DNA from 3 places in the Bacillus kalamii genome. Region 1 is predicted to be linked to each of the others. Evidence: riboswitches for the same ligand, from Rfam matches in the RefSeq annotation. Region 1 holds a riboswitch; each other region holds the start of a gene.
What was found. A riboswitch is a leader RNA that binds a small molecule or an ion and turns the genes downstream of it on or off. The one in region 1 is predicted to bind thiamine pyrophosphate.
Positions count from the first base shown of each region.

Region 2: it holds a riboswitch for thiamine pyrophosphate, as region 1 does, so the genes downstream of both, thiT (energy-coupled thiamine transporter ThiT) here and ABC357_RS23550 (ABC transporter substrate-binding protein) in region 1, are expected to answer to the same signal.
Region 3: it holds a riboswitch for thiamine pyrophosphate, as region 1 does, so the genes downstream of both, thiW (energy coupling factor transporter S component ThiW) here and ABC357_RS23550 (ABC transporter substrate-binding protein) in region 1, are expected to answer to the same signal.

Region 1 is NZ_JBDFMI010000006.1:1,163,947-1,167,226, forward strand. It holds gene ABC357_RS23535 (MerR family transcriptional regulator) at 1-188, opposite strand, end outside; gene ABC357_RS23540 (HAD-IIIA family hydrolase) at 387-929, shown strand; gene ABC357_RS23545 (thioredoxin family protein) at 1,023-1,571, opposite strand; TPP riboswitch at 1,724-1,834, shown strand; gene ABC357_RS23550 (ABC transporter substrate-binding protein) at 1,967-2,959, shown strand; gene ABC357_RS23555 (thiamine-binding protein) at 2,982-3,263, shown strand; gene ABC357_RS23560 (ABC transporter permease) at 3,260-3,280, shown strand, end outside.
Region 2 is NZ_JBDFMI010000006.1:1,063,900-1,067,179, reverse strand. It holds gene ABC357_RS23070 (VOC family protein) at 60-416, opposite strand; gene ABC357_RS23065 (OsmC family protein) at 553-1,008, shown strand; gene thiT (energy-coupled thiamine transporter ThiT) at 1,049-1,648, opposite strand; TPP riboswitch at 1,717-1,824, opposite strand; gene ABC357_RS23055 (M14 family metallopeptidase) at 1,940-3,196, opposite strand.
Region 3 is NZ_JBDFMI010000001.1:1,975,920-1,979,199, forward strand. It holds gene ABC357_RS09920 (GntR family transcriptional regulator) at 1-673, shown strand, start outside; partial or broken gene thiW (energy coupling factor transporter S component ThiW) at 818-1,316, opposite strand; TPP riboswitch at 1,399-1,487, opposite strand; gene ABC357_RS09930 (hypothetical protein) at 1,790-2,290, shown strand; gene ABC357_RS09935 (ROK family protein) at 2,414-3,280, opposite strand, start outside.

The DNA.
Region 1 (3,280 bases):
ACATTGAGAGACTTAAGATACATAATTGTATTCAACTGCTCGAATTGATCGATTGTGTAGCGGCGGTAGCCGGAAGAAGAATCAACCGATTGCGGTTTGAAAAGGCCGATTTTATCGTAATATCTCAGGGTGCGGATATCAATTTGAAAAAGCTTGGATATTTCCCCTATTAAAAATGTATTTTCCATTTTGTGTCTCCTGTATAAACTCATTGTATCGCAAGTATATCAAATCTGATGCCCAAAAAGGGAAACTGGACAGCAGGAGAGAATTAGTAGAGTTAGGAAAGTGGATAGAGTGATTGCTTCAGAGTTTGTACGTACATATTGAAAGAGCGGTGATTCAACATGAATACTGCGCTAAGAAACGGAGAGCAGGAAATGGGCATAAAAGCAATAGAGGCAATATTCTTGGATAGGGATGGCACTATCGGAGGGGATGATACAGTGCATTATCCTGGTTCCTTCAAACTGTTCCCTTTTACAGTGGACATGATACAAAAATTAAAGAACGATGGAATCAAAGTATTCTCATTCACCAATCAACCGGGAATCGCTAACAAGGAAGCCTCAGAGGAATCATTTTATGAGGAATTAAAGGGATTTGGGTTCAATGATGTTTTTCTTTGCCCCCATAAACCAGAGGATCGCTGCCCCTGCAGAAAACCGGAGGCGGGCATGCTGCTGAAATGTGCCGACATGTATTCTCTCAAACTGGATCAATGTGTGGTAATAGGGGACAGATGGAGCGATATGGCAGCAGCCTCCAAAACGGAATCCATCAAAATTCTAGTAAAAACCGGTGCCGGCAACAATACCTTATTGGAACATAGCAATAAAGTAGGAGATGTGGATTTTATTGCCGAAGATTTAAAGGAAGCGATAGAGTGGCTATATAGAAAGTACAGGCTGGAGCAAGTGCTTAGATGAAAATAAGGAAGACTGCAACAGCAGGATCTTCCTTTCTAATGAGTAGGGCAATAACAATTCTATATGTATACTGGCCGATGCAAGCAAAGTCCTTTATTTAACAAAGGTATTGAGCATATCTTCTTCGATCTCTTTCCAAATGGCAGGATCTGTTGTATACAGCTTACCCATTTTACCGATAAAGGCTTTGAAAGAATCTTCATATGCGGGATCCTCTTTTGCAGGAAGTTCAGCGCTGTAGGCTGTGACTTTCTCTTGGACAGACTTCGCTCTTGGCCCCCATTTGGCCACTTCATTGCCTTCTTCATCTGCCAATACAATAATCGGGATGGAGCGTGCTGTTCCGTTGGTCAAATATTGGTCCATTAAGTCAAGGTTTTCATCTCTGATTAAGTAAGTCGATTTCAGGTCGGCAGCTTCTGCAATCGCCATAAAAATAGGAAGATTCACCATTGCATCGCCACACCAATCTGCCGTAAGAATAAGTGCATGCAATTTTTCCCCTTTTAACTGCTTTACTTTATCAGGTGAGTGAAGGGAAAATCGTTCCTTAATGCTCAACAAATTTTCTTTGTTCGCCTGCATATAATCGATATATTCCTGCTGTGTAAATCCTTTTCCGTACCATTTACGTAAATCCATTCTCTTTCCTCCTTATTGGTTGTTTTACTTATCATACAGAAAATTCCGTCAGATAAGATTGGTATAAGACTAGCATGAAAAATGCTATTTTATAAGTTTTTTGCATTTAATAGATTATTTGGTATAATGACGATGAAAAGTCTATACTAATTCAATTCATGTGGAGGGGCCGGTGTTGCCGGCTGAGATTGCATCCAAGCAGATGCTGACTCTTTGAACCTGATCTGGGTTATGCCAGCGGAGGGAACATTTATTACAGCTAGTGATACTATGTAATGTATGCTCGCGTCCGAAAACATATTTCGGGCGTTTTTTTATGTTTTCGATGAGGGTTATCGATTCCACTAAGGTGAAACACACCGCATGTTTGAATAGGCGAAGAGGAGGAACAATAAGTGAAGAAGATGATTTTGGTTTTGTTGGCGGCTTTGCTAGTATTGGCGGGCTGTAGCAGTACAAAAGAACAATCATCCGAAAAAAAGGATGGATTGAAAAAAGTGACAGTTGTTCTTGATTGGACGCCCAATACGAATCATACAGGATTATATGTGGCGAAAGAAAAAGGGTATTTCAAAGAGCAGGGGCTGGACGTCGATATTATCAAGCCAGGCGAAGCAGGAGCGGACCAATTGGTCGCCTCCGGAAAGGCAGATTTCGGAATCGGCTATCAGGAAGGATTAACGCAGGCACGTACACAGGGAGTGCCGATTGTTTCGATTGCTGCAATCATTCAACATAACACGTCTGGTTTTGCATCGCCTGCCGGCAAAAACATTAAAAGCCCAAAGGATTTTGAAGGAAAGAAATACGGCGGCTATGGAGCTCCTGTCGAGGAAGCAATCATGAAATCCATAATGGAAAAGGACCATGCCGATGTGAAGAAAGTCGATATCATGAACATTGGGGATACCGATTATTTCACTGCTGTTAAAAGGGATATTGATTTTGCCTGGATCTATTACGCTTGGACAGGGATTGAAGCAGAGCTTAGAGGAGAAAAGCTGAACATGCTTTATGTGAAAGACTACAGCGATAAATTGGATTACTATACACCAGTACTGACGGCAAGCGAGAAACTGATTGCGAAAGACCCGGATATGGTCAAAGCATTTGTCGCAGCCACATCAAAGGGCTATGAATATGCGATTTCGGAGCCGGATAAAGCGGCTGAGATATTGTCTAAGGCAGAGCCGGATTTGGATAAGGACCTTGTGAAGAAAAGCCAGGAGTGGCTAGCCTCACGTTACCGGGATGACGCAGAACAATGGGGAGTCCAAAAACTGTCCGTTTGGAAGAATTATGGTGAATGGATGAAGGAAAATAAACTTCTTGAAGGTGATTTCAATCCGAAAGAAGCATTCACAAATGAATTTTTACCGAAAAAATAAATGATGAACTGGAGGAACTGACATGGCAAATGCGTTAGTAAGTGTTCAAATTATCCCTAAAGGGGACAACATTATTGAAATGGTCGATGAGGCGATAAGTATTATCGATGCATCCGGAGTCCCTTATGAAGTGCATCCGTTGGAAACAACAATGGAGGGCGACTTGTCGGAGCTTATGCAAATAATTGAAAAAATGAACCACCGCATGATTGAATTGGGATCACCTAATGTCATCACACAGGTGAAAATCCTATTTCAACCGGATGGAATCACACTTGGCACGTTGACGGAGAAATATAGATGAGAAAGCGCCATGTATGG
Region 2 (3,280 bases), 100 kb from region 1:
AGCGCTTTATTACCAAGTAAAGGGCTTTGTTTTAGGGGGACATATAGGTAAAGCAACCGTCAACATTCACAAATCATCAGCCTGTTTCCATCCGGGTCTATAATATTGAACCAATGGCCGTCTTGAATTTCCGTTGCAATTTCAACTCCCTTGCCCTTTAGATCCTGATACGCCCCAGTGATATCATCCGTATTAAAATGAAAAATAGGAGTCCTTGCATACGCATTCTCTGAAAAAATTTTACTATCCAGTACAATATTCATCCCGTTATTATCCATAGGAATACAGCAAAGATGCCCTGCCACAATGTCATATTCCGGAACTAACCCTAACAATGAGCAATACCATTCCCTTGCTTTCATAATATCGCTGACTGCTATGAATACCGCCCCTATTTTAGATTGGACAATGGACATTATTCTCCCTCCTTTCTTAGCGTTATGGATCTAATACGCCTTTCTTATCCTGATATCCTTCTGCATGTACTATACCAAATTTTTGAACTCCCAGTCTGTCTGCCTTACACTGGATAGAAAGGAGGAGGATTTTATTATGGCCGAACATATTTTTCATTTAAAAGCCAATTGGCCCGGTTTGCGGAATGATGTTGGCGATATAGCAGCGGGAAACCTGAAAACAAAAGTGTCGATACCGCCGGAGATGGAAGGTCCGGGAATAGGCACCAATCCAGATGAAATGCTTCTTGGCGCAGCCGCTACTTGCTACATTATTACACTGGCGGCTATGATGGAGCGGAGCAAGCTTGATAAAGTGGCTTTAACAATGGATTCTGAAGGAATTGTGGATGTCACAAAGGGTGTTATTACATACAAGAAAATCATTCATCGACCCCATATCGTGCTGCGTCACGATGCAACCATTCAAGATGAGGAACTTGCCTTGAAGCTTGCTGCCAAAGCGGAGGCCTCCTGTATGATCAGCCGCGCCATCAAAGGAAATGTCGAGGTCGAGCAACTGCCGGACGTATCGAAGGCAAGCAGCCTATGACTTGAAATAAACCGGGAATGCACGCATCCCCGGTTTTCGTTTATTTTGAAAGTGGAACCGCAGATGATCTGCGGACTGTCTTCGTCAATAGGATCCTTGAAGATGCTCCAGTTAAAACAGCAAGGATTATTCCGCAGAGGATTGCACTGCCGATCATTGTTCCCCCATTTACAATCAAGGAGTAAATAACAGGGGACATGCCTTTCGGAGCGTATTTGCCCCAAAATATGATTCCTGCAATGAAATGCCAAAAATAGCGAGCTGCACTCCCTACGATAACAGCAGCGCCCATGAACATAACCGCTTTTTTCGTTTTTCCATTGGTTAAGGCTTGGCTAACAGCCCTTTTAAAGATTCCCGCAAAGCCAATACAAGCGAATGCAAGGAAATATTCAATCATAAATTGGACTGGAGTCAAAATATACACGTCTCCTACTGCAACCTGCAGCAATCCCCATAGAAAACCGGACAGCATCCCTGCTTTGACTCCCCAACGGAGCGATATGATAAAAATCGGCACCATAGCAAACGAGATGGAGACAAAACTAGTGATCTTGATGGAAGGAACCAAATCAAGAATCAGTGCGAACGCTGCCAGGAAAGCTGCTTCAATCATAACGAATAAACCCATTTTCTTCATAAAAAAAGCCCCCTTTTTATAGACGAGCCCCAAGGAGAACTTTTCAGACAGAAAAAATGAATGCAGCTGCCATTCATTATCCACATCCCTACGCTAGTGCTAACTAACAGGTTCAAAGGGTCAGAAAGGACATCAAATCCTTCCACTCTCAGCTTAAAGCTCCCCTTGTGGTTCGTTCGTATGTAATTTTCTACCATTATATCCCATTTTTCACGAAATGGAAAGCTATCGGCTTCATTTTTTTCTAATAAAGACAAGCAGAAGGTACTTTCCCGCTTCTGCTTTTATTATTTATTTATCCAAAAATCCTTGATGGGCAAGTACTCCTTCCATTCCCTGCTTAAAATCCTTAATCGCTTTTTCACGCCATTCCTGCTCAGAGGGATAAAACATCTCTTGATAACGGTTGCGGATTTTTTCAGCAGTCAAGCCGCTTTTCTCCCCATTCCAATATAATCTGTTTTCATCGATCGTATTCCTTAGGGACTTCAAAGAGCCCAAGAGGTCTTCACCCAGTGTACCGAATTCGAAAGTGGTGGTATAGAAATTCTTATCAGGATACTTTTCCTTCTGGAGCTTATAGAAGTATTCTGTATTATCGCCATTCGTCATATAAAAATCATCTGATTCCGGAGTCAGGACTAATGGATAATGAAAAGCTTTTTCCGCTTCTTTTTGCGTCATCGTTTCATTTATACTTGAAAAAATGCTCATTTGATCCCTTGGGCCATAACCTGTATGGAGATCGACATGAATAATATTTTTGTAAGGGCTCCCCAAGACGTTTTTATAAAGTTGTTTTACTATCTTTGTGGATTCCTCATCCCCGCTTCCGCCGTAATAGACGCCTTTAGGATGATTGTATTGGCCGGTCAGGAGAGCTTCCTCAATCTTCCCGGTTCCGGAGCGGATTACTTCCTTCACAAGACTGCCCGCAAAGCCCAATTCATGGATCGTACTATTTCCAACAGGCGTTTTCTTTTCAAAGAAACGATCCAGGTCTGAATATTTCTTGTTGCTTGCCAAGTTAAAGCTTTTCCATTCATAAACAAAGTTACGGTTTAAATCGACATTATTTTCGTTGTATCTTCTATCGTGCTTCATTCCCCACGGATTACTTGCATGGACATATAGCAGCCCAGTTGTATCAGGATCCAGACTTGACAGCATCTGATTCTGGAAAACATCCAGCATAGCAGTCCCTACATATCCTTCGATTCCATGCATACCTGTTGTAATGACCAGCAAATTTTCCTTTTTCTTATTCGCATCTGCAGATACGGTATCGATTGTTAATTTTTCTTTATGGATGCTGTATGCATGCTGTTCGGTATGCTCATATGTATTTTTTAATGTTTTCTCATACGTCAAAAACCGTTTTCTGGATTGTTCATAGGTGGTAAGGAAATGGGTATTTAATTCATTCTTACTTATTTTTTCTGGAGCTGACCATACAGCCAGCAACTTAGGTATGCCCCATGCAACCCCAACGAACAAGATAACCGCCGCTGCCAAGACTATGACCCATCTTCTCTTCCACGTATTCATGCATCTCTCTCCCCGCCGCGAAATAGCTTTTTTACTAAATACTGACGATTTTACCATTTTATTGTCGATTTTTCTATATATGTA
Region 3 (3,280 bases), on a different contig from region 1:
AAACAACAATGAATGGAAACCGCATCAGGTCATCCCTTCGGAAAACAAACTGTGTAAAGACTATGGTGTCAGTAGAGTGACCATACGGAAAACCATTGATGAACTTGTAAAAGACCATTATCTGTACAAACAAAAAGGAAAAGGAAGCTTTGTCTCATCTAATGATATACCACAAGGGCTGAGCACCATCCATAGTTACACAGAAATGATTTCTTTGCGAGGTAAAACAGCTTCGAAACAATTGCTCTCACAGCAAGTGACAAAGCCATCCAAACAAATGGCGGACCGATTGAATATGAGCGAGGAGGAAGATGTTTTTGTGATTGAAAGCCTCTATTTTGCGGATGATGAGCCACTATGCATCAATACATCCATCCTTCCTTGCAAGCTGTTTCCTAAATTGGATTATTTCGATGTCGGCAAAAACTCGCTTTACACCATTTTAAAAGAGTTTTATCAATTGAACATGACAAAAGCCTCACAATTTATCACGGCAGAAAACGGAAATGATCGAATCTGTTCCCTTCTTGGCTGCAGCAAAAACCATCCGTTATTAAAACTGAACGCAACCTCTTTTAGCATAAAAGAGGGCAAAGAAATACCGTTTGAACTATATGAAACCTATTTAAAAAGCGATGTCATCGGCTATTTTGCGGAAAATTATAACAGGTGAAAGCAGTGCATCCAGCATTGCTTTTTTATTATTCTATTAAATGAAAAATTAGTAGGTTTTAAATAAACTCCATGTATCATCCTGAACCTGATCAATCAAAGTTAGAAAATAACAATATCTATTCCCACCCAGGCAGGAATCCCGCTACCTTTTCTCCTTATGAATAACCACTTTATTTTTAACCAATAATTGTAATAACCCATACCCCATCAAAGCACCAGTAAAGGAACTAATTGAAAAAGCGGGAATTAGCCCAAATATGGTACTCTCCTTTCCAAGCAATAGTGTTGACAGCGGATATGTGGCCACCGCTCCGATAATCCGCGTCCTAACTACTTCACCAAGTGCAGCATTCCCTACTTTCTTTGTCTTAGAAAACAAAACGCCTGCCAGAAAGGCTCCTATCATACTGCCGGGATATGCGAAGAAATTACCTGTTCCCATTACATTTCGAAACATGAATGAAAGAAATGCCTGTACCAGTCCATACCAAGGCCCGATAAGGACAGCTGACAGCATATTGGCCCAAATGCTGGATCGGAAAAATCTTTGCGAAGCCAACGGGAATATAAATAAAGCTGGTCGATATACTGATCAATGCTGCTATTAAAGCCGTAAGTGTCATTTTTTCCGTTTTTTCCATCTAAATCCCCTTACTTTTACCTTGATGTCAATAAATATACCGCTCTCCTTATGAGGACAGCGGCACATGAGAAAAATAACATTCCCTCCGAAAACTACTTTCCTAACCCAGTGCTAACTGGATCAGGTGCAAAGGGTCCATCTTAGCCATACGGCGCCCCCAGTAGAACAGATATGAAGTTTTGCGGCAAAGAAATCTTTATTAATGCGTCATTTTTCCCAGTAAAGATATCAGCTTTGCAACACAGATATGACCAAATCAACCATCATGATAATATATAACGATTATCTTGATGGTATCATCCTCCTACTACTTCTCAAAAAAACAAGGGGGGAACATTTTATATACTAGTTCTTAACCGACTTTTTTCGATTTACGGCAAAACAATCGGAGTCTCTTTATGGATTGATAAGGATTACTAAAAATGATACGATTCGTATATAAAATTACACAAAATGGAAAAAGGAGTTTTTATGAAATTGAAAATAGTGTTGTACAGTTTCATGATTGGTATTATTTTGTTAGCAGCGGTATCCATTTTCCGTTCTGAATCTGATAAAGGGGATCATTCTTCCGAAGTCTCAGTTGTTAAGCAAAAGAAAAAAGAAAAAAAGGAGCCGTATACTGTCACTGTACAGAATGATGCCATAGGAGATTATGGAGCAATAAAGGCTCCAGAATTAGCGAGTTATATAGATAACAAGTTCGGTGCTGAATGGAAAATGTATTTTCAATCCCCAAACAAAATGGAAGCATTGATATTTCAATTAGTAAACCAAGGGGATATTGCATTCGACTTTAAACTCTTTGATCCTAATGATAAGCTACTTTTCTTTCAATCTGTTTCGCCTGGTAAAAGATTAGTAGAGAGGCTCCTATTCCAACCTAATAGTGTTGTCGGACATTATCGTGTAGTAGCTACCACTGATAATGGCGGTCTCGGTGAAATCAGTTTTTCTTTAAAGCCTTTCTAGGCTGATATACCCTAACCCCTTATAAGCTCAGGAATCAATCAGTTGATTAGATGTTATAAAGCTAAGGAAATAAGGAGAATGCAAGTATCGGCTTCTATTTAGAGTATTTCCAGAGAAAATACTCTAAATAGAAAAGTATGAATCTTGAATCAATAATGCTGCTCCTAGTGCAGGCGTCTTTTCACCTAGCTTTCCTCTACTAAACGTGATCTTCTCCCGCCTGTCCAAAAAGTTCCGAGCCGATTCCACCGTTTTCTCATAATAATCGGGGTAACCGGATAATAACGGTCCCTCCAATATAACATATTCAGATTGATACATAGTGACCATATTCGCTATGCCAATACCTAAATAATAGGCGGATTCCATGACATACGATTCAACCATCGATTTTTCCTGTTTGAGAAAGGCAATCACATCATCAATTTGGGCATTTTCAAACGCTGTGTCAAATGAGTTCATTTTAGGGTTATTCTTTCTCATATTTTCAATAATGGCATATGGAGACGTATACGCAATTAAGCATCCTTGTTTCCCACAGGAACATTCACGCCCATTCACCTCGATAATCATATGGCCGAATCGGGCTGTATCACCATTTTTGCCTCTTATCAATTCTCCGTTTGACATAATTCCGCATCCAAACCCTCTTCCGCTGATACAATACAGTATATCGCCTGCCGGAATTGAAAAATGGTTTGCTTCCGCCAAAACAGCAGTCTCTACTAGATTCTCCAACATTATTTTCACTGGGATTTCTGCACTCAGTATTTCAGCAATCCTGATATTTTCCCAGCCTGGAGCTAGCGGTGATTCCATTTGGTGAATAATCCCTTGCTTTCTATCGAGCGGCCCGATTGAACCGATTCCGATTCCAAGCAGCTTCTCAAAAGGAATCTCATATTTATCGATAAAGGACAAAATGATCTCCTTTATTTTACTTAATACGATTGAAGGGGTATGCAACGATGACAACAAAAAGGATTCTTG